3 linked regions of the Indioceanicola profundi genome follow. The protein of the gene in region 1 interacts with the protein of each later gene in a pairwise test. Links are inferred from orthologs where the notes say so. Each region holds a gene or a part of one and is shown in the gene's direction. Other genes may lie near its edges.

What was found.
Region 2: the proteins of DOL89_RS04405 (region 1) and DOL89_RS21380 interact in binary tests that used the Escherichia coli proteins (3 or more experiments, as listed by UniProt). The link is inferred for Indioceanicola profundi from one-to-one orthologs.
Region 3: the proteins of DOL89_RS04405 (region 1) and sfsA interact in binary tests that used the Escherichia coli proteins (3 or more experiments, as listed by UniProt). The link is inferred for Indioceanicola profundi from one-to-one orthologs.

What each region holds. Positions count from the first base shown.
Region 1 is NZ_CP030126.1:933,935-941,646, reverse strand. What follows is about bases 115-3,090. They hold DOL89_RS04405 (glutamate-5-semialdehyde dehydrogenase), read left to right. Parts: upstream 115-954; coding sequence 955-2,226; downstream 2,227-3,090. Other genes in these bases: rsfS (ribosome silencing factor), read left to right, coding at 2,941-3,090; DOL89_RS04400 (nicotinate-nucleotide adenylyltransferase), read left to right, coding at 2,237-2,893; DOL89_RS04410 (sensor histidine kinase), read left to right, coding at 115-844. In the rest of the region: more of DOL89_RS04410, read left to right, coding at 1-114; more of rsfS, read left to right, coding at 3,091-3,330; 23S rRNA (pseudouridine(1915)-N(3))-methyltransferase RlmH, read left to right, coding at 3,356-3,814; DOL89_RS04385 (divergent polysaccharide deacetylase family protein), read right to left, coding at 3,827-5,149; DOL89_RS04380 (S41 family peptidase), read right to left, coding at 5,164-6,567; DOL89_RS04375 (murein hydrolase activator EnvC family protein), read right to left, coding at 6,569-7,712. UniProt on the Escherichia coli protein: Catalyzes the NADPH-dependent reduction of L-glutamate 5-phosphate into L-glutamate 5-semialdehyde and phosphate. The product spontaneously undergoes cyclization to form 1-pyrroline-5-carboxylate.
Region 2 is NZ_CP030128.1:18,466-24,965, forward strand. What follows is about bases 2,244-5,242. They hold DOL89_RS21380 (LytR/AlgR family response regulator transcription factor), read left to right. Parts: upstream 2,244-3,348; coding sequence 3,349-4,137; downstream 4,138-5,242. Other genes in these bases: DOL89_RS21375 (sensor histidine kinase), read left to right, coding at 2,246-3,352; DOL89_RS21385 (IS6 family transposase), read left to right, coding at 4,257-4,970; DOL89_RS21390 (enoyl-CoA hydratase-related protein), read right to left, coding at 5,040-5,242. In the rest of the region: quinol dehydrogenase ferredoxin subunit NapH, read left to right, coding at 1-334; DOL89_RS21360 (hypothetical protein), read left to right, coding at 597-1,115; DOL89_RS21370 (DUF2306 domain-containing protein), read left to right, coding at 1,486-2,229; more of DOL89_RS21390, read right to left, coding at 5,243-5,810; DOL89_RS21395 (LysR family transcriptional regulator), read right to left, coding at 5,987-6,500. UniProt on the Escherichia coli protein: Member of the two-component regulatory system BtsS/BtsR, which is part of a nutrient-sensing regulatory network composed of BtsS/BtsR, the low-affinity pyruvate signaling system YpdA/YpdB and their respective target proteins, BtsT and YhjX.
Region 3 is NZ_CP030126.1:2,778,585-2,785,017, forward strand. Bases 2,244-5,175 are described here. They hold sfsA (DNA/RNA nuclease SfsA), read left to right. Parts: upstream 2,244-3,321; coding sequence 3,322-4,029; downstream 4,030-5,175. Other genes in these bases: DOL89_RS13245 (hypothetical protein), read right to left, coding at 2,267-2,578; DOL89_RS13250 (hypothetical protein), read right to left, coding at 2,598-3,200; map (type I methionyl aminopeptidase), read left to right, coding at 4,088-4,906; radC (RadC family protein), read left to right, coding at 5,013-5,175. Outside these bases: DOL89_RS13225 (MFS transporter), read left to right, coding at 1-126; DOL89_RS13235 (SEL1-like repeat protein), read left to right, coding at 377-1,414; DOL89_RS13240 (competence/damage-inducible protein A), read right to left, coding at 1,424-2,191; more of radC, read left to right, coding at 5,176-5,939; DOL89_RS24915 (hypothetical protein), read left to right, coding at 6,007-6,183; DOL89_RS13270 (hypothetical protein), read left to right, coding at 6,208-6,433. UniProt on the Escherichia coli protein: Binds to DNA non-specifically. Could be a regulatory factor involved in maltose metabolism.

The sequences.
Region 1 (7,712 bases):
GCGGGAAACCAACCGTTCGCTGGAGGAAGCCCGCGCCCGGGCGGAGGCGGCCCTGGCCGATCTCCGCTCCGCCCAGGATCAGCTTGTCCAGACGGAGAAGCTCGCCGCGCTCGGCAGTCTGGTGGCCGGCGTGGCGCATGAGATCAACACGCCGATCGGCAACGCCCTGACCTCCATCACCTGGACCGCCGACCGGGCGGCGCGGATGAAGGAGGATCTGGCCGCGGGCCAACTGCGCCGCACCGAACTGGCCGATTTTCTGGAGGAGGCCGGCGAGGTCACGCAGCTTGTCCGCGCCAATGTGGAGCGGACGGCGCGTATCGTTCAGGCCTTCAAGCAGATCGCCGCCGACAGTACGACGGACGAGCCGCGCCGGCTGATGCTGCGCGACCATCTTGAGGACCTGCATATCGCCTTCGCCTCGGAACTGGCGAAGGGCGGCCACCGGCTCGTCCTGCAGTGTCGGGAGGAGTTGGAGCTGATCACCCCGCCGGGCGCTTTGACCCGCGTGCTGGCCCAACTGGTGCAGAACGCGATCGCCCATGCATATCCGCACCGGCGCTCCGGCGTGATCACCATATCCGCCAGACCCTATCCCGTCGGGATGGTGCGGATCGAAGTGGCGGATGACGGGCGTGGAATCAGCGGCGAAGTGCAATCGCGGCTGTTCGAGCCGTTCTTCACCACCGCCCGTGGTCAGGGGCATATCGGCCTGGGGCTCGCGACCGTGCACAACCTGGTCCGGCGCGCTCTGGCCGGTGAGATCGAATTGGATACCTGCCCGGGCACCGGAACCCGCTTCCGCATCACTGTGCCGGCGGTCCCCCCCAGCCCCGTGGCATAGATGTCCATACCGGATCGGGCGGCGCGCCATGCGCCCGCTCCCCATCTCCTTTCCCCGAACCGTGCTAAACTCTCGCCCCTTCCGGATCGGAGGTAGAGGCCGTGGACAGCATGGACCGTGGCGCACAGGCGCTGAACGAGATGATGGATGAGCTTGGTCGGCGTGCACGCGCCGCCTCGACACGGCTCGCCATTGCCCCGTCCGACGCGAAGGACAAGGCTCTGCGTGCCGCCGCCGCGGCGATCCGCGCCGGTTCGGAACAGATTCAGGCCGCCAATGCCGAGGATATGCGGGCTGCCCGAGCCAAGGACCTGTCCTCCGCCCTGCTGGACCGGCTGATGCTGGACGGCAAGCGCGTGGAGGCGATGGCCGCCGGGCTGGAGGAAATCGCTGCCCGACCCGATCCCATCGGCGCCGTGCTGGAGCGCTGGACCCGCCCCAACGGCCTTGAGATTTCCAAGGTGCGCGTGCCGCTGGGCGTTATCGCCATCATCTATGAGAGCCGTCCCAACGTGACGGCCGACGCCGCAGCCCTCTGCTTGAAGTCGGGCAATGCCGCCATCCTCCGCGGCGGGTCGGAAAGTTTCCAATCCTCCCGTGCTATCCTGGCCGCGGTGCACGAAGGGTTGCGCGCGGCGGGACTGCCGGAGGATGCGGTGCAAGCCGTGCCCACCACCGACCGCGCCGCCGTCGGCCGACTGCTGACCATGACGGAGCATGTGGACGTGGTGATCCCGCGCGGCGGCAAATCCCTGACCGGCCGTGTCGCGGCGGAAAGCCGGGTGCCGGTGATCTACCATCTGGACGGCATCTGCCACGTCTATGTGGACCGTGCGGCGGATCTGAAGATGGCCCGGAACATCGCGCTGAACAGCAAGATGCGCCGCACCGGCATCTGCGGAGCCATGGAAACGCTGCTGGTGGACCGCCCCGTGGCGGACAGCCATCTGCGGCCGATCCTGGACGATCTGATTGCCAATGGCTGCGAAATCCGCGGCGACGAAACCGTGCAGGCCATGGACACGCGGGTGAAGCCCGCCACGGAGGAAGATTGGGATACCGAGTATCTGGACGCCATCCTGTCCGTGCGCGTGGTGGACGGCATTGACGAGGCCATCGTCCATATCGGCCGCCATGGCAGCCATCACACCGACAGCATCGTGACGGAGGACGCCGATACGGCGGCGCGTTTCCAGACCCGCGTGGATAGTGGTATCGTCCTCTGGAACGCCTCCACCCAGTTCGCAGATGGCGGCGAGTTCGGCTTCGGGGCGGAGATCGGCATCTCCACCGGCAAGCTCCACGCCCGCGGCCCGGTCGGGGCGGAGCAGCTCACCAGCTACAAATACGTCGTCCGCGGCAGCGGCCAGGTCCGGCCCTGACAGCGCTGGCATGAACAGTCACATCTGGATACGTCCACGCCGCCTGACCGGCCGGGCCTGGGCCGGGCGGACGGTCGGCCTGCTGGGAGGATCGTTCAACCCCGCCCATGCCGGCCACCGGCGCATGAGCGAGTTGGCCCTGCAGCGGCTTGGCCTGGACCAGGTCTGGTGGCTGGTCAGCCCGCAGAACCCGCTGAAGTCGGCTGCGGACATGGCGGCGCTCGATGTCCGGATCGAGACGGCCCAGGCCAGGGCCGGCGATCCGCGCATTATTGTCACGGCGCTGGAGACGGAGCTGGGAACACGCTATACGGCGGAGACGTTGGCTCAATTGAAACAGCTCTATCCCCGCACCCGCTTCGTCTGGCTGATGGGGGCGGACAATCTGCTGCAGGTTCCGCGGTGGAAAGGATGGCGCTCAATCTTTGGGATGGTGCCGGTTGCAGTCCTTCCCCGCCATCCCTATTCTATTCGGGCGCTTGGCGGAAAGGCTGCCAGGCTCTTCGCCCGATACCGGGTGGACGCGGATCGGTCGCGTCGGCTTCCCTTGATGGAGCCGCCGGCCTGGGTTTTCCTGGACGGTCCGTTGCACCCGGCTTCGGCCACCGAAATCCGACGCACAGGCGATGCCCGTGCCTGGATTTCGAAACGCAAGGATCAGAGGTGAGAACCATAACTACCGCACACGACACCGGCACCAACATGGGGTCCCCGATGCCGCATCTCGCGGCCGACCTGCCGGAGCGCATTCGCGATCTCGTCGTCCAGTCTCTCGAAGATGACAAGGCGGAAGACACCGTCGTCATCGACCTCCAGGGCAAGACCAGCCTCGCAGACTTCATGGTGGTGACCACTGGCCGCTCCGCGCGTCAGGTGGGGTCCATGGCCGACCACTTGCTGGAGAAGCTGAAGGCGCTCGGCGTTGCCGGCGTGGAGGCCGAGGGTGCGCCCCAGTGCGACTGGGTGCTGATTGACGCAGGCGACGTCATCGTGCATCTGTTCCGCCCCGAGGTCCGCGCCTTCTACAACATCGAGAAGATGTGGGGCGTGGAGCCGCCGGCTTCGCTTCTGAACGCCGGCCCGTCGGAATACCTGCCCACCTGACGGGGCCGCGGACGGGGAACGATGCATGCGCCTGTGGCTTGCCGCCGTCGGGCGGGCCAAGCCCGGCCCTGCGCGCGACCTGTTCGAGGAGTATCAGGGCCGCCTCGGCTGGCCCCTGACCCTGCGGGAGGTCGAGGTCAAGAAACGCGTGGAAGGGGAGGAGCTGAAGCGGCTGGAAGCCGAGCTTCTCCTCGCCGCGATACCTGCCGGCGCCAAACTGGTTGCCCTGGATGAGCGGGGCCGTGCGTTGCCCTCATCGGATTTTGCCGCCCGCATCGGCGCTTGGCGCGACCAGGGCACGGCGGACATCGCCTTCGTCATCGGCGGAGCGGATGGTTTGGCAGAGGAGGTCCGCCGCCGGGCCGACCTTCTGCTCGCCTTTGGCCCCATGACATGGCCGCACATGATGGTGCGGGGCATGCTGGCCGAGCAACTCTACCGCGCGCAGCAGATACTGGCTGGTCACCCCTATCACAGAGCCTGACGGCTCATTCCGTCAGCGGTCAGCTTGACGGTTCACCACGGCGCTGACCGGCGCCAGCACGACTCCACGCTCCCGCAGCCCTTCGGCCCAGAGGACCAGGCGCTCCATCGTAACCGGCAGCGCCTGCGCGAAGCCGACGGCAGCTCCGTTGGCCTTGGCCAGCCGTTCCAGTTCCGCCAGCTGTGCGTCAATCCCGGCGGGCGAGGCCATCCGGTCCACCTGGATGTCAGCCACCGCCCGTGGAAGCTTGATCTCCGTCGCGATCCGGGTGGCTTGGCTTTCAGCCACTGGCCGACTGTCCACATACAGCAGCCCTCGCCGCTGAACCTGGTTCAGGATCGGCCGCAGATTCTCCTGACGCGTCAGGAAATAGCTACCGGTGGTACTGGTCAGCCCGACATACCCGGTGGCCGCCGTCATCGCGGTCTCAAGCCGGCTGATGTTCCGCTCATCCCCTAGATTGGTCAGGAGTGTGCCCGGCCCGGGGTCGTTGGCGGGAAAGCCAACCGGCTCCATGGGAACTGACAGCAACACCTCATGCCCGTCCGCCCGCGCCTTGTCGATCTGCGCCTGCAGATCGGCGGTCCCCGGCACGAATGCCATGGTCACCGCGCCAGGCAGCCGGGCGACGGCGCTATCGGTTGCCTTGGAAGACAAACCCAGTTCCGCCACGACGATGGCGACCCGCGGGCGGCCATCCTCCTGCGGGAAGGGCCGGGCATAGTGCTGCCAGGGAGCGGTGCCGTCCGCCGCCACAACGGGCAGCAGTCCGGCCGGACCGCGCTCCAACATCGCCTCATTGCGCGAGGGCGCCAGTTCAACCGGCAGATCGACGGGGTCCACCTCCTCTGCCGGCGCAACCTCGGGGGGGACCACCGTAGCAGCCACCGGTTCCTGGAAGCGCGGCGTCCCGTCAGGAAGCAGTACTGGAGCCACAACCGGCGGCAAGGGATCGAGCCGGCTGACAGTCTCCTCCGCCGTGAGTGCCAGCCAGACCAGCAGTCCGGCGCCGGACAGCATAACCATACCGAAGGCGAGCGAAACGGCGCTGAGACGCCGGCTCTTGCGCCTCCCCGGGGCTTCCAGGGCCAGATAACCGTCCGGCGCGGCCGGCTTGCGTCTGCGGAGGAGCTTCAACGGGTTGAACGACGATTGCCGGCCACACCTGGGGGCAGCCGGCGGGACATCGTCCAGGGCGGAATGCTCGGCGGTTCCGCGACGCACGCCGAAGCGTTGGGCGAGCACCGCGGCGCTGCCGGAAAGCGCCAGATCCGGATCACCCGGATCGAACGCCGCTCCGGCTGCCGCCTTGCGTCTGAACTGAAAGCGGGCCAATTCTCAGACCGATATCAGTTCAGCGGCTTCGCCTGCGCGAACAGGCTGACCCCGCGCAGCAGGTCCACGGCACGCGCCAGCTGGTAGTCGAAGGGCGGCTCGTTGGGCTGCCCCTGGGCGGTCGTCGCCTCGGGCGCCGCTGGCGCTTCCACCTCACCGCCCGTCGGAGCTGGCGGCTGCACCTCGGAAGTCGGGCCGGGAGCGGGAGTCTGCGTTTGCGGCTGAACTTCGCCCTGCGCGGGCGGCGTCCCCTGCCGCTCCGGATTGCTCAGGGAATGGCGGAGGTCTGCTTCGCGGCGGCGCTGCCCCTCGGCGATCTCTTCCAGCTTGGCCGGATGCACCTCGATGTCCGGGGTGATGCCGAGCTGCTGGATGGACCGGCCGGACGGCGTGTAGTAGCGCGCCGTGGTCAGCCGCATGGCGCCGTTGCCCTGTAGCGGAATGATCGTCTGGACCGACCCCTTGCCGAAGCTCTGGGTACCCAGAACGATGGCGCGGCGATGGTCCTGCAACGCCCCGGCCACGATCTCCGACGCGGAGGCGGAGCCGCCATTGATCAGAACGACGACAGGCTTGCCTTTCGCGAGGTCACCCGGCTTGGCATTGGCGCGCTCACTGTCGGCGCTGTCCCGCCCGCGGGTGGAGACGATCTCGCCGCGCTCCAGGAAGGTATCGGAGACGCTGATCGCCTCGTTCAGCAGGCCGCCGGGATTATTGCGAAGGTCCAGCACATAGCCGACCAGATCATCCCCCAGATCCTCCTCCAGCTTCGCGATGGCCTTTTCCAGGCCGGGCTGGGTCTGCTCGTTGAAGCTCGAAATGCGGATATAGCCGACGTTCCCGGCTTCCACGCGATAGCGGACGGACTGCACCTTCACCACGGCGCGGGTCAGATTGTAGTCGATCGGCTCCTGCACCTCGGGACGGCGGATGGTGACCTTGATGCTGGTGCCGACGGGACCGCGCATCTTCTCCACCGCCTCGTTCAGCGGCAGGCCGACGATGCTCTCGTCATCGATGGCGACGATGTAGTCGCCCGGCAGGACGCCGGCCCGGTAGGCCGGGGTATCATCAATGGGGGAAACGACGCGGACGACCCCCTCCTCCGTCGTGACCTCGATGCCCAGCCCGCCGAACTCGCCGCGGGTCTGCACCTGCATATCCTGGAAGCTGTCCTTGTTCAGGAAGCTGGAATGCGGGTCCAGCGAGGTCAGCATGCCGGAGATGGCCGCCTCGATCAGCTCCTCGTCCGTGACCTGCTCGACATACTCGGAGCGTACGCGCTCGAACACGTCGGCGAACAGGTCAAGCTGCTTGTAGGTGTCTGACTGGACCGCCTGCTTGCCCTGCGCGCCGGCGCAGGCCGGAGCAAGCATGAGCAGCGAGACCGTTGCGACCGATGAGAGGAGCTTCTTCATATCAACTTTGCCCTTTGCCGTCGGAGGACGAGACACCGTGCATGGGGTTGATCGGCTGACCACCCCGCCGCAATTCGAAATACATGGTGGGCGTGCCGTCCGATGACAGCGCTCCCAGGGGTTCCCCCGCCAGCACATGCTGACCCACCTGACCATCGATCCGCCCCAGACCTGCCAGCAGGGAATGATATCCACCGGCATGTTCCAGGATCAAGATAAGCCCGTAGCCCTTGAAAGGTCCGGCAAACATCACCGATCCCTCCAGCGGGGCGACGACATCCGCGCCAGCGCGTCCCTTCAGCGTAAGGCCGCGGCTGGTCACCCCGAATCTGTCCTGCTCGCCATAGCGCGTCACGACGTCTCCGCCCACGGGCAGGATCATTCCTCCGGATTTGGACATTCCGGGGGCACGTTTCATCGCCTCGGCGCGTTCTTTTGCCCGGCGTTCCCGCTCGGCCTGCGCCTGGGCTTGCCGCGCAGCCTCTTCGGCGCGCTGCCGCTCGGCGGCGGCACGCCGCTCCGCCTCGACCTTGTCGATCAGTTCCTTCAGATCGCCCGCTTGCCCGGCCAGCGCCGCGAGCCGGGTGGACAGGGCCTGCCGCTCACTGTCGGTGCTTCTGTACAGTTCCTCGCGCCGCGCGGCCAGCTTGGCCGTCTCCGCATGCCTGCGGTCCAATGCCGCCGCGGCCGCGGCCACCTCTTCCCGCTGTGCAGCCAGTTCCGTGCGCAGACTGGCCAACTGTTCCAGTTCCGCCGCAAGCGCGTCCGCCCGCTCCTTCAGTTGCGGCACCGCGGCGCGCAGAAGCAGCGCGCTCTTCAGTGTTCGGGATGGCGGTTCCGGCCGCGCGATCATCGCTTCCGGCGGCATGCGGGACAGGCGTTGCAGGGCCGCCAGCAGCTCTGCCAGGGCGGCGCGGTCCGCTTCGATCCGGGCACTGCGCGCCGCCTCGTCCGCGTCAAGCCGGGCCAGCTCGGTCTCCAGCCGGTCCAGCTCCTCTCCCTTGGCGCGGGCCTCCGCGGCGGCGGAAATCAGGGATGCGCGCAGTTCCGCGAGTTCCTGCTCCAGCGCCTCGGCCCTGGCGTCCAGCTTGGCCCTTTCCTTCTCCCCGGCCTGAAGATCCCGCTCAACTTGGCGGAGCCGGTCC
Region 2 (6,500 bases), on another replicon or contig:
ACATCTTTGCCCGGTCGGTGCTTTCTATGGGCTTCTGGGCGCCAAAAGCGTGATCCGCATATCCGCGAGGGGCCGACAGGGTTGCGAAAACTGTGGTGCCTGTCTTCGCGCCTGCCCTGAACCCCATGTAATTGCCCCTGCCTTGAAGGGCAATGTGCCGCTGGTATTGTCACGCGACTGTACGACCTGCGGCGGCTGCATTGATGCGTGTCCGAGCGACGTCTTCTCGCTAGCTACACGGTTTCAAATTGCAAATCATGAAGGGGGCTGCAATGGCGAGACCAAAATGCACAGACAGGTCAGTGGCGACACTGCTTTAATCCAGCCGAAATAGCCGGGCAGCAATAACGGCATCGACAGGATATTTCTTACCTACAGGGGTAGGGTAAAATTTTACTTTTTTGCATTAAAACTGGATACATAAATATGAAACTCTTTTTAAGCGCTTCAGTGAGAGTTCTCCTCAACTGCCCGTCATGAGGAATCATGGCGGGCTATTTTTGTCGACTCCGCCGCTGACGTTATGGGGTGGACGGCCCCTGACCCAGCGATAGCATGGTGATCTGGCACATGCTGACCAAGGGCGAGGACGACGTGTGGGCCCGGCCGGCGTTGCCGGCTCGCAAGCTTCGCGCCGTGCAGCTCAAGGCCGGCGCCGCTCCGGGCAGGCGGCTCTGGTCGCCATCGCCGAGAAGGTCGCGGCAGCCCCATCAGGCAAGGAGGATCCGCCGCCGCTGGACGCGTTCCTCGCTGGCCTGCGCACGGCTTGGCAGGGTGGCGAGGTTAGGCCCACGGCCCTGCCGAAGGCCAAGCAGAAGCGTGCTCGCCGACGCCCTGACCCATTCGCCGCGGTGGACAGCCAATTGCGCGACTGGTTTCTCGCGGAGCCCTGGCGAACCAGCCGCGAGTTCCTGGACCGCCTGCAAAGCGAACATCCCGGCCGTTACCCTGATGGCCAGATACGCACCCTGCAGCAGCGGCTCAAGATCTGGCGCATGGAGCACGCCCACGCACTGGTGTTCGGCAGCGGCAACAAATTAGACGCTCACGCGGATGCTCCCCGGGAGCATCCGCGTGAGGCAACAGGTGCGGCTCATGGGAGCATTCTCGGATGAGGCAACACGTCTCTCACTCAGATTGTCGCGCCATAGCGTGATGCCGTCCAGCGTGAGGCCGGGTTCCAGGCGCGCCAGGCCAGCCACCATGAGCACAAGGTCGTCACTAGCAATCGAGGTGGACCTCAAGCCAGTGGTCCGCACCATTCGATCGTATATTCATCCTTTCTGACTGCTGCTCATCGCGCCTTGCCGCTGTCCGTCGCAGGAGCACAGCCGGGCAGCTTCAGCGCGGTAGGGTTGGCCGTCCGGCTACCCTCACCGAGAGATGAATATGGCCCTGGTAGATACAGCACCTGATATATCCCCCTCGATCCTCCCCGGCAGAGCCGTCGCTGACCGCTGGCTGGCCCGTGCTGCTGGACTGTGGATGCTGGTCGCCTTGACGGGGCAACTTATCTTTGCCGTCTACATTGCCGCCGTGTATGGCGGGGTCCTGCTGGGTGGAGGGCCAGAAAGCTGGAACCGCTCCCCAGCCCTGGCCTACCGGCCCGACGACCTGTTTGGAAACTTAATGTTTGGGCTGCATGCCCTGTTTGCCCTCATCATCATAGCCGGTGGGATGCTCCAGATGATTCCTGCGATCCGGCGACGGTTTCCAGCCTTCCATCGCCGCGTGGGGCAGACTTATCTGGTAGCCGCGACCATCCTCGCCACAGGTGGCATTATCCTAATCATCTGGCGTGGAACGGTGGGCAGCACCGTGATGCAAATCGGCTCCTGCCTTAACGGAATCGTTATTCTGGTCTGCGCCAGCTTCACCTGGGCCTATGCTTACCGGCGCCGCTTCGACCAGCATCGCCGCTGGGCCTTGCGTCTGTTCCTGTCCGTCAGTGGCGTCTGGTTCTTCCGTATCTCTTTGATGCTATGGCTGCTGATTTTTCAGGCGCCCGTCGGGTTCGATCCGGACAGCTTCACAGGACCCTTGTTGCTGATCTTGACCTATGGCCAGTTCTTGCTGCCATTGGCCATCTTGGAGCTTTACTTCTGTGCACAGAATGGAGGTAGCGCGGCCACGAAGCTCGGCATGGCCTGCCTGCTGGTCGTGCTGGCACTTCTGACGGCAGGTGGTATCTTCGGCGCAGCGATGGGCATGTGGTTACCCCGGATGTGATCCCGGCATGGCGGTCATGGCGAGCGAAATCAATGAATGGCCTGCAGCGGATCCGGCTCCGGACTGGCGGCAACGACTGAACCGGCTATTCGGCTGGCGGCGGCTGCGCACCGTTATCGTAACGGTACTTCTGATCTGGCTACTCCTGCTGCCAATTTGGCAAAGTGGCTGGGCCGGTCTGCTGCTGCGGCTGCTGTCCATTGGACTGCTCGCCATGCTGGCTTTCGGTGTTTGGGAACAATGGCCGAAGCGGCTCCCCCGCTGGATTACCCGTTGGGTGCTACAGGTGCTGGCGGTGGCCCTGTCCATTCCACCGGCCGTGTTGACGATTTATATCCTGTCCACGCCGGATGTCGGTCCACCGCTATGGCAGGACCGGGAGCGACTGTTCGGTCTGTTCCTTCTCACAGCCATTGGCATACTGGTTAGCCCCTGGGTGGCACTCGGTGCACTCGTCAGACAGAAGGAGGCATTGGCCCGGAACCAGGCCCTGACTTTTGCCCTGGAGCGCAGCGAGTTAGAGCGCCGGGCGCTGGATGCGCGCCTCCAGCTTCTGCAAGCGCAGGTGCAGCCGCATTTCCTGTTCAATACTCTGGCGAATGTTCGGGTTCTGGTAGAAACGACATCGCCTCGGGCGCCGGCTGTTCTGGACAGCTTAATCGCCTATCTGCGCGCCGCCGTGCCGCGCCTGGACCGCTCCGGTGCCAGCTTGGAAGATGAGTTGACGCTGGTTCGGGCCTATTTAGATATCATGCAGATGCGCATGCCGGATCGCCTGACCTTCCGCATTGAGGCCGCGCCCGACAGCCTTTCTCTTTACTGCCCGCCCATGAGCGTGTTGACTTTGGTAGAAAATGCAGTGCGCCACGGCATCGACCCAGCCGAGGACGGTGGGGAAATTGTGGTCGCCACCCAGACCCAGGATGGCACCTGCTTTATACAAGTTGAGGACAGTGGTCTTGGGCTGCGCAGCGGCACGGGCCAAACGGGCACAGGGCTGGCCACATTGCGCCAGCGCCTATTGCTGGCCTTCGATTGGGTAGCCGGCGTGAAACTGGAGGAGCGGAAAGGGGGCGGGGTTCGGGCCAGCCTGCACTTTCCCGCTCGGGCGGCGACATCATGACTCTGCAGAAACCCACGGCTTTGATCGCCGAGGATGAACCGCTGCTGCGCGAGGCACTGGTTCGGCACCTGTCGGTCGCTTGGCCCGCATTGCGCATTGTTGCCGAGGCTCGCAATGGTCGGCAGGCCGTGGATATGTACGAAGCGTACCAGCCCGATATCTGCTTCCTGGATGTGCAAATGCCCGGCCTGTCGGGGGTAGAGGCGGCACAGCACATTGGCCGGCGGGCGCATCTGGTTTTCGTCACGGCATTTGACTCTTACGCCGTGCAGGCCTTTGCGCAAGGCGCGCTCGATTATCTGGTCAAACCTGTGGAGCCAAAGCGGCTGGCCGATACAGTGGAGCGACTGAAGGAACGATTGCAGACTGCCCGCCCCCTGCCTGATCCCGAACAGCTGCTGGCGCGGATTGCAGCGCAATTGCGCGTCAGCCCGGACATTACACCGCGCCTCCGCTGGCTGCGAGCGTCAGTCGGGCAGGCCATACGCCTGATCGCCGTAGATGATGTGGACTTCCTGCTGGCTGCGGAGAAGTACACCCATGTCTGCTGGCGCGAGAAGGACGGCCGGCCTCAAGAGGCCGTTATTCGAACACCTTTGAAAGAACTGGTGGAGCAGCTCGATCCCGATCTTTTCAAGCAAGTCCACCGGTCAGCAGTTATCAATCTAAATGCGGTCAGCCACGTTGTGCGCGGAGACAACGAGACAGCCAAAATACACCTGAAGGGTCGGGCTGATACCCTGCCCGTCAGCCGCAACTATCTGCATCTGTTCCGGCAGATGTGATTCCAACAGATATTCTTCATAGTCTTGCGGCTGATGCCATCCGGCTCTGTTGCATCGTTTTCGGCGGGACGGAGATCGCGTAGAACCTCGGCCGGTTCGGTGGCTAGGGTGACAAGGTGATGCGCGACGGGAAGGACCCATTCAAGGGCCGGCGGTTCACGGCGGGCGTGATCCTGTGGGCGGTGCGCTGGTACCTGCAATTCCCGATCAGCTACCGCGATCCCGAACGTATGCTGGCCGACCGCGGCGTGCCGGTCGATCACACGACACTCTACCGCTGGATCCAGGCTTACGCACCCGAACTGGACAAGCGCTTGCGCCCATACATCCGGATGAGCAGCGGTTCCTGGCGGGTGGACGAGACCTGCATTCGCGTGAAAGGCCGGTGGATGTACCTGTATCGCGCCGTCCATGCGCGCGGGCAGACGATCGACTTTCTGCTCAGCGCCAGGCGCGATGCTGCGGCTGCCCGGCGCTTCTTCCGCAAGGCGCTGAAGCAGGCGCATACGGTCAACCCGCGCACTATCACGGTGGACAAGAACGCCGCCTACCCAAGCGCGACCAAGACCATGAAGAGGGCCGGTGAGCTATGGCGCTTTGCCAAGCTGCGGCAACGCAAGTACCTGAACACCATCGTTGAACAGGACCACCGGCGCATCAAGCGGCTGGTCCGGCCCGGACTCGGGTTCAAAAGCTTCCATTCCGCCCGCCAGACCATCGCTGGCTACGAGATCATGGTCATGGTCCGCAAAGGCCAGGTCAGGGCTGTTCCCGCCAACGGCATGCCCATACAGGCGACCTTCATTGCGAGCCTGTTCGGTGTCGCCGCCTGATGGCGCCGAAATCAAGGCTCCCAAGACCGACCGCCAGACTTCTTAACGGAGCCCATCGAACTCGCTACCTCAGCTTCCGCTAAAATCGGCTTTGCGCTTTTCCATGAAGGCCCGCATGCCCTCTTTCTGGTCGGATGAAGCAAACAGCATCTCGAACAGCCTGCGTTCCATTAAGAGCCCCGAATTGAGGGCAGCATCGGCCCCTGCCATCGTGACCTCTTTTGTGAGGCGGATCGAGACCGGCGGCATGTCGGCGATGGTGAAGGCAAGTTCCAGCGCGCGGTCCAGGACCTTTTCATCCGGCACCACCTCGCTGGCCAAGCCCATTGCATAGGCCTCCGTGCCAGATACTGGCTCGCCGGTCAGCACCATCCTCATGGCCTTGTATTTACCGATCGCCCGGATCAGGCGTTGGGTGCCGCCACCACCAGGCATAACGCCAACACGAACCTCCGGCTGGGCGAACCGAGCTGTTTCTCCGGCAACGATAATGTCCGCTTGTAACGCAAGCTCACATCCGCCGCCGAGCGCTACGCCCCGAACTGCGGCAATAATCGGCACCGGACAGCATTCGATCGTGTTCCAGAACTGCCGTACCTTCCGCGCCATGATGTCAATCGGCGTGTCGTCCACGATCTCTTTGAGATCGGCACCGGCGGCAAAGGCCTTTTCATCACCCGCGATTACAATACAGCGAACCGCATCGTCTTGGTTCAACTGCTGGAACTGCTCTGCAATGGCTTGCCGCAGGGCGGTGTTCAAGGCGTTCCTCGCCTCCGGACGGTTGAGGCGCAACAGGCGCACCCCGTTCGGTAGTTCCTCACAAATAACAAGCGACATTTTTCCTCCTTAGCCTGTTTTTGAGGCCCAGACTGGTCCCGGCAAGCCCTATTCCGGCCTGGTTTTTCTAAAGCCTGCTTCGTCCTAAGGCGTTCGTTCCTGCTAGGCTAAGATAGGATTGGCTTATTGATCCAATGGATCTTGAGAATACGCGTTATTCACATATATGATGGAGGTCAGAGGCGCTGGCACATCTCTGCCAAAGACTCTCGGAGCCACTGGTGGCCGGGATCGCGCTCCATATTGTCGTTCCAGATCGCATAGATCGGAATTTTTGGGAACTCGATGGGCGCTCTTAATACTTTAACGGGGAAATATTCCATATACAGCATGGCCATGCGGCGCGGCAGCGTGCATATGAAGTCCGTGCTTTTGACGATCAGCGGCATAGAGATGAAGTGCGGGACCTGCAGGGCGCAGTTCCGTTCCAGCCCCCGTTTCGCAAGCTCACGATCCACAATCGGGGATTTCTGCGCTAGAACCACGTGCGGCATGGCGATGAACTGCTCCAGGGTCAGCACATCGTGGATGGTGGGATGCTCGACCCGCACCATGGAGACCAACTCATCCACGATGATGCATTGATTGGTAAATCCCTCCGCCCGAACCTTGAAATAATCGATCAGGAGATCAATGCTGCCGTCCCGCATCTCCTGCAGCAGATTAGCGTTCTGCTTATTGACGATGTTC
Region 3 (6,433 bases), 1.8 Mb from region 1 along the record:
CTGGACATGGCCGGCGGCCCCGACAGCCGCACCGCCTGGGGCCTCGCCTTCCTGAGCTTCGGCGCGGTCGTGGCGCTGGGCCCGCTGTTCCTGCGGCGGTCGGCGCGGTGTCCGGGACGTGTCTAGGAAGTTCCGGTGGCTGGGGCGCCAGGATTCGAACCTGGGAATGGCGGTACCAAAAACCGCTGCCTTACCGCTTGGCGACGCCCCAACGGCCACCGTAGGCGCGGGACATTAGTCGTAATCGACGGGCGGCGCAACATTCCGGAACGGGGAAAATTCGCATGAGCGGCGCTGTCCCGGCCACTCCCCGTTAACCCCTTCCGTGGTAAATTGGAATCGTGCCGCCCCATTGATGACGTTGGAGGTTCCGGCCATGCGCCGGATTGCCCGCATTTCCCTGCTTGCCAGCGCCCTGCTGGCCGCCCCGCCCCTCCTCGCCCTCATCCCAACGCCCGCAATGGCGGAGGCGCCGCCGCGCAAGCCTGAACCGGCTGGCGGCCAGGACGCCGCCTTGCCTGCCGCCGCCGCGGTGACCAATGCCCCCGCCCTGCCCCGGAACGCGGACGACGCGTTGCGCGCGCTGGATGCCCGTGCCCGTGCCGGGGAGCTGGATGCGCAGATCGGTCTCGCCGAATATTTCGTATCCGGAACGAAACCCGACCCGCGGGACGTGAAACGGGCGCTGTTCTGGTACGAGCAGGCGGCCGGCCGCGGCGATGCCGATGCCGCCTGGGCGCTGGCTTCCCTGAACCGCTACCGGCACGAGCTGCTGGAGAAGAGCCGGGCGGACATGGAGGAAGCGGTCAGATGGTACCGCCATGCCGCCGACCAGGGCCATGCCGAGGCGATGTACGATCTGGGCCTGATGTATACCGAAGGCAGCGGCGTTCCCCGCGACACGGTCCAGGCGGCCCATTGGTTCGAGCGCGCCGCGGATGCGGGCATCGCCCGGGCCCTGTTCATGCTGGGCATCCTCTATGAACAGGGGGTGGACGGCGCGCCGGACCTGGAAACCGCCGCCGGCTGGTACAGCCAAGCGGCAGCCACCGGCGACGCCACGGCCGAGGTGGCGCTGAAGCGACTGGCCGAGGGACAGGGCAATGTGCGGATCGCGGACCTGCCGCTGGAACGCGCCATGGCCAAGACGGCCACCGCTGCCGCCCGGCAGGCCCCGCCCGCCGCCGAGAAGCAGAAGCAGGCCGCCAAGCCGGTGCCCGTCACCCAGGCCGGCGTGAAGGAAATCCAGCAGCTTCTGGCCCGATTGGGATACAAGCCCGGCAAGGCCGACGGCCATCTGGGCAAGCGCACCACTGCCGCCATCCGCGCCTATCAGAAGGCGCAGAAGCTGTCGGTGGACGGACGCGCCACCCAAACACTGCTGGAGCATCTGCGCCGGCGGGTCCAGGCCTGAGCCGGCCGCTCAGCCGGCGGCGATCTCCGGCGTGCCGCCCAGGTCCGTTACCAGGGCGGCCACCCGCTCCGCCGCCGCGTCCAGCCGGACAGGATCGGTGCCGCGCAGCACGAGGCTGGTGCTGATCTGGCCCAGACGGAAGGCGGGATAGCTGCCGATGTCCACGTCCGGGAATTCCGCCTGGACCGCTCCCAGCCCCGCAGCCAGCGTGCCCTCCGGCACGGCGCAGACCACGGTGCGGGACAGCACCGGCGGCCCGCCTGCCAGCCGGTCGCCCAGGCCGGTCAGCATGGCCTGCATGATCGACGGCACGCCCGCCATTACGAACACATTGCCGATCTGGAAGCCGGGCGCGGTGCTGACCGGATTGTCGATCAGCACCGCCCCCTTCGGCGTGTTGGCCATGCGCAGCCGCGCCTCGTTCAGCAGGCCGCTGTCGGCATAGTGCGCCTCCAGCCTTCGGCGCGCCTCCGGATGCTGGATCAGCGGCACGCCGAAGGCCTTGGCGATGCATTCGGAAGTGATGTCGTCATGGGTTGGGCCGATGCCGCCCGTGGTGAAGAGGTAGGTGTATCGGGCGCGGAGCGCATTCACGGCCGCCACGATCTCCGCCTCATCGTCCGGCACGACACGGACTTCGCGCAGGCGGACGCCGATTCCGCCCAGATACTTGGCGATGAAGATCAGGTTGGCGTCCTGTGTCCGGCCCGACAGTATCTCGTTGCCGATGATCAGCAGGGCGGCAGTGGGAGCCTGGGCGGAAGATTCGGTGCTCATGGGGCGGTCTCACGGCGGCGGGGCGTTCTGCTGGATATAACGCCCCGACGACCGTCTGCCCATCAGCCTTCCGGATCAGGCGGTGGCAAGTACCGCGCCGAGGATGCCGGCCAGCTTGGACAGGCCGCCATTGACGAAGCCGGTCAGCTTCGCCTGATCGACGGATGCCTGCTGGGCCGCAGCCACCTGCTGCTTCAGCGAGTCGAGGTCGGCGAGTTGGACGCCCGCCAGCGCCGTGGCGACATCGTCAAGCGCCAACCCCTGCATCTGGGCCTCGATCTCAAGCACCTGGAGCTTGGCCGCCGGCTGGTCCGCAGGAGCCATGTTGGGGATCTGCTGCTGCAGGGCGGCGAGTTGGGCCTGAAGGTCGGTCAGGGTCACGGTCATGTCGTTGCTTCCTTTATCTTCACGCGGCGGGTGCGGCGCCGCCGAATTCCTGCATCAGCCGCTCCAGGTCGCTGGCCGACTGCGCCACCTTCGGGGCCAGATCGGTGACGCGGGCCACGGCCGCCTGGACGAAGGGGGCATCAGTGATGGCCTGGACCAGCGGCTGGCCGATCCGCTCCTGATGCAGGTAGGTGTCCAGTACCTGCTGCGCCTGCGCCATCTCCGCCACATAGGCGGAAATCTCGTTCAGCTTGGCCTGGATCACCGCCATGTCGGCGGTCAGCTTGGCTTTGGCCTGGGCGGTGACCTGCGCCTGGGTGGAAATCGCCGCCATGGCGCTGTCCACGGTCGCAGGAGCCGGCGCGGTGGCCCCGGTCAGTTGCTGCTTGACCAGTGCTTCCGCCTGGGACTGGAGCTGGCTGAGATCCTGGATCGCCTGGGCCTGAACCTTTCCAGCCAGCGTCATGATGGCGCTGGCCTGGGCCGACTGCACCTGTGCCAGCGTCTTGAAGTTCGCGACCTGCGTCGACGACAGGGTCTTCACTTCCGGCGGCGTGCCGCAGGCGACCAGCGCCATGCATGTCAGCCCGGCCGCGACCAGCCGCATCGTTCCCACAGCCAAAACCTTCTCCAAAAGTATATAATCCGTATGAGGTATATCACCCGCATCGACGTAGAATTGCAAGCGCGCCCATGGGGAGCGAGCGATTGCCGCCGGGACGAACGGCGGGCTAGGTTCGGCCATGCACTTTCCCACCCCCTTGATCCCCGCCACTTTGGTCCGCCGATACAAGCGCTTCCTGGCCGATGTCGTCCTGCACGACGGGGCGGAGGTCACCGTGCATGTGCCGAATTCAGGCGCCATGCTGGGCATCGATGCGCCGGGCAGCCGGGTCTGGCTGTCCAGAAGCCCGAACCCGGCCCGAAAGCTGGCCTGCACGTTGGAGATGGTGGAGGCGGACGGCACGCTGGTGGGCTGCAACACCGGCCATCCGAACCGGCTGGCGGAGGAGGCGATCCGGGCCGGCACGATCCCGCAGCTTTCCGGATACGCGACCCTGCGGCGCGAAGTGAAATACGGAGTCAACTCTCGCATCGACATCCTGTTGGAGGATGCGGAGCGCGGGCGGGCCTATGTGGAGGTAAAGAACGTGCACCTCATGCGCAGCCCTGGAATCGCCGAGTTCCCGGACTGCATCACCAGCCGAGGGGCCAAGCATCTGCTGGAGCTGGCGGCGATGGTGCGCGAGGGGCACAGGGCGGTCATGCTGTATCTTGTCCAGCGCGCCGATTGTGACCAGTTCCGGTTGGCCGGGGACATCGATCCCACCTATGCGCGGGGATTGGCCCAGGCGCTGTCCAGCGGGGTTGAAGCCCTGTGCCATGCGTGTAAGGTCACGCCCGACGGCATCACGGTGGACAGACGCCTGCCGTTGGTTCTGGATGTTTAGGATTTTGCACGGGTGCGGGCACTGGCCGGCCCGATTGTGGAAAGAGATTGGACGTAAGATGACCGATGCCGCCCGCATGGAGACGCAGGAGGACGAGCGCTCCATCACCCTGTACAGCCTTGAGGAATTCGAGGGCATGCGCCGCGCCGGCCGCCTGGCCGCGGCCACGCTGGACATGATCACGGAGCATGTGCGCCCCGGCGTCGCGACGGAGGAGCTGGACCGGCTCTGCCACGAATTCATCGAGGCGAATGGCGGCATATCGGCGACGGTGGGCTACAAGGGCTACACCAAGGCCTCCTGCATCTCCATCAACCATGCGGTGTGCCACGGCATTCCGGGGCCGAAGCGGCTTCAGGACGGGGACATCCTGAACATCGACATCACCGTGATCGTCGATGGCTGGTACGGCGATACCAGCCGCATGTACATCGCCGGCAATGCCGGGGTGAAGGCGCGCAAGCTGGTGGATGTCACCTACGAGGCCATGATGCGCGGCATCGAGGTGGTGAAGCCCGGCGCCACGCTGGGCGACATCGGCCATGCGATCCAGAGCTATGCGGAGAGTCACCGCTTCTCCGTGGTGCGCGATTTCTGCGGCCATGGCGTCGGCCGTGTGTTCCACGACGCCCCCAGCGTGCTGCATTACGGCCAGCCCGGCCAGGGTGCGGTGCTGAAGGAAGGCATGATCTTCACCATTGAGCCGATGATCAATGCCGGCCGGTTCGACGTGAAGGTTCTGTCCGACGGCTGGACCGCCGTGACCCGCGACAAGTCCCTGTCCGCCCAGTTCGAGCATTCGGTGGGCGTCACCAAGGACGGGGTGGAGATCTTCACCCTTTCCCCCGCCGGCTACACCAAGCCGCCCTACGTCTGAGACCAGCCCGCTTCCGTGGTTCCCGTCTGGTCCGAGCGCAACTTTGCGGACCTGCATCACCCCTGCTACACTTCCTGCAAGAGTGTGCAGCAGGGGTGATGCAGCCATGGCGGCAGGAACGGACAGTTCGAGACACGGTGGCGGTGTGGCCGATGGCGAGGATATGGACGACCTTGCCCTCCGCATTGCCGGACGCCGCGGAGGCCGGCAAGCCCAGGCGCGGAAACCTCGGGAACTGAAGCTGGACGCGCCCGCCCCCGAACAGGCGGCGGCGCCCGAGAGCCTGTTTCCCGACCCCCATCCCCCTGCCCTGCCCCCTACGGCCTCCGAGCCGAAGAAGCCTGCCAGGGCGGCGAAGGAGAAGCAGCACTATCACGGCCACCGCGAGCGGCTGCGCAGCCGGTTCCTGGAGCAGGGGCCGGAGGCGCTGCAGGATTACGAGCTGCTGGAGATGCTGCTCTTCTCCGTCGATGCGCGGAACGATGTGAAGCCGCTGGCGAAGCGGCTGATCCAGAAATACGGCTCCCTCTGGGCGGTGGTGAACGCGCCGGTCCCGAAGCTGCGGGAGGATTTCGGCAGCGACGCCGCCATCGCCAAGATCCGCATCGTCGGGGCCATCGGCCTACGCATGGCGCGCCAGGAAATCCTGAGGAAGCCGGTCCTGTCCTCCTGGCAGAAGCTGCTGGATTACTGCGAGGGGGCCATGGGGCATGAGCCGCTGGAGCAGTTCCGGCTGCTGTTCCTGGACAAGAAGAACACGCTGATCGCCGACGAGGTGCAGCAGCGCGGCACCGTGGACCATACGCCGGTCTATCCGCGCGAGGTAGTGAAGCGCGCCCTGGAGCTGGGCGCCACCGCCATCATCCTGGTGCACAACCACCCCAGCGGCGACCCCACCCCGTCCCGCGCCGATATCGAGATGACCAAGCAGATTGTCCAAGCCGCCGGCGCGCTGGGCGTCGTGATCCACGACCATCTGATCATCGGAAAGGGCGGCAAGCATGTCAGCTTCAAGGGGGCGGGGCTGATGTGATGCCGCCTGGGATCGGGAGCGTGCGAGCACTGAGCTGTGTTACGGTAGCGGGAGCAAGGAGGCCGGAATGGCAGGCAGACCCCGGGCAGTGCGTGCCGCCAGCAAGCGGCAGGAGGAGGAGATCGAGGCCATTCGCCGCGAAGCGGAGGAGAGCATCCGCGCCCTGGAGGAGGGGCGCGTCGTCGATGGCCGATCCGTCGTCGAAGAGATGCGGGCCAAGCTCCGCGAGGCGTTCGGGCGCTGATCACGCGACAGGAAGGCCGCTCCGATGGCCTTCCTGACCCAACCTGCGCGGGACCGCATCCTTGAGCTGTTCGATCATTATGTCTCGAAACAGCGTCCCGAAGCCGCTGCTCGCCTGATCGATTCCGTGAATGAGGCGCTTCGGGTCCTGGACCACGATCTGGTCGGCGGGCGGACCTATCCCGGCGGCTATCCGGATCTGTCCGGTCTCGGATTCCTATGGTTCAAGGTGCACAGATACTGGTTCGGCT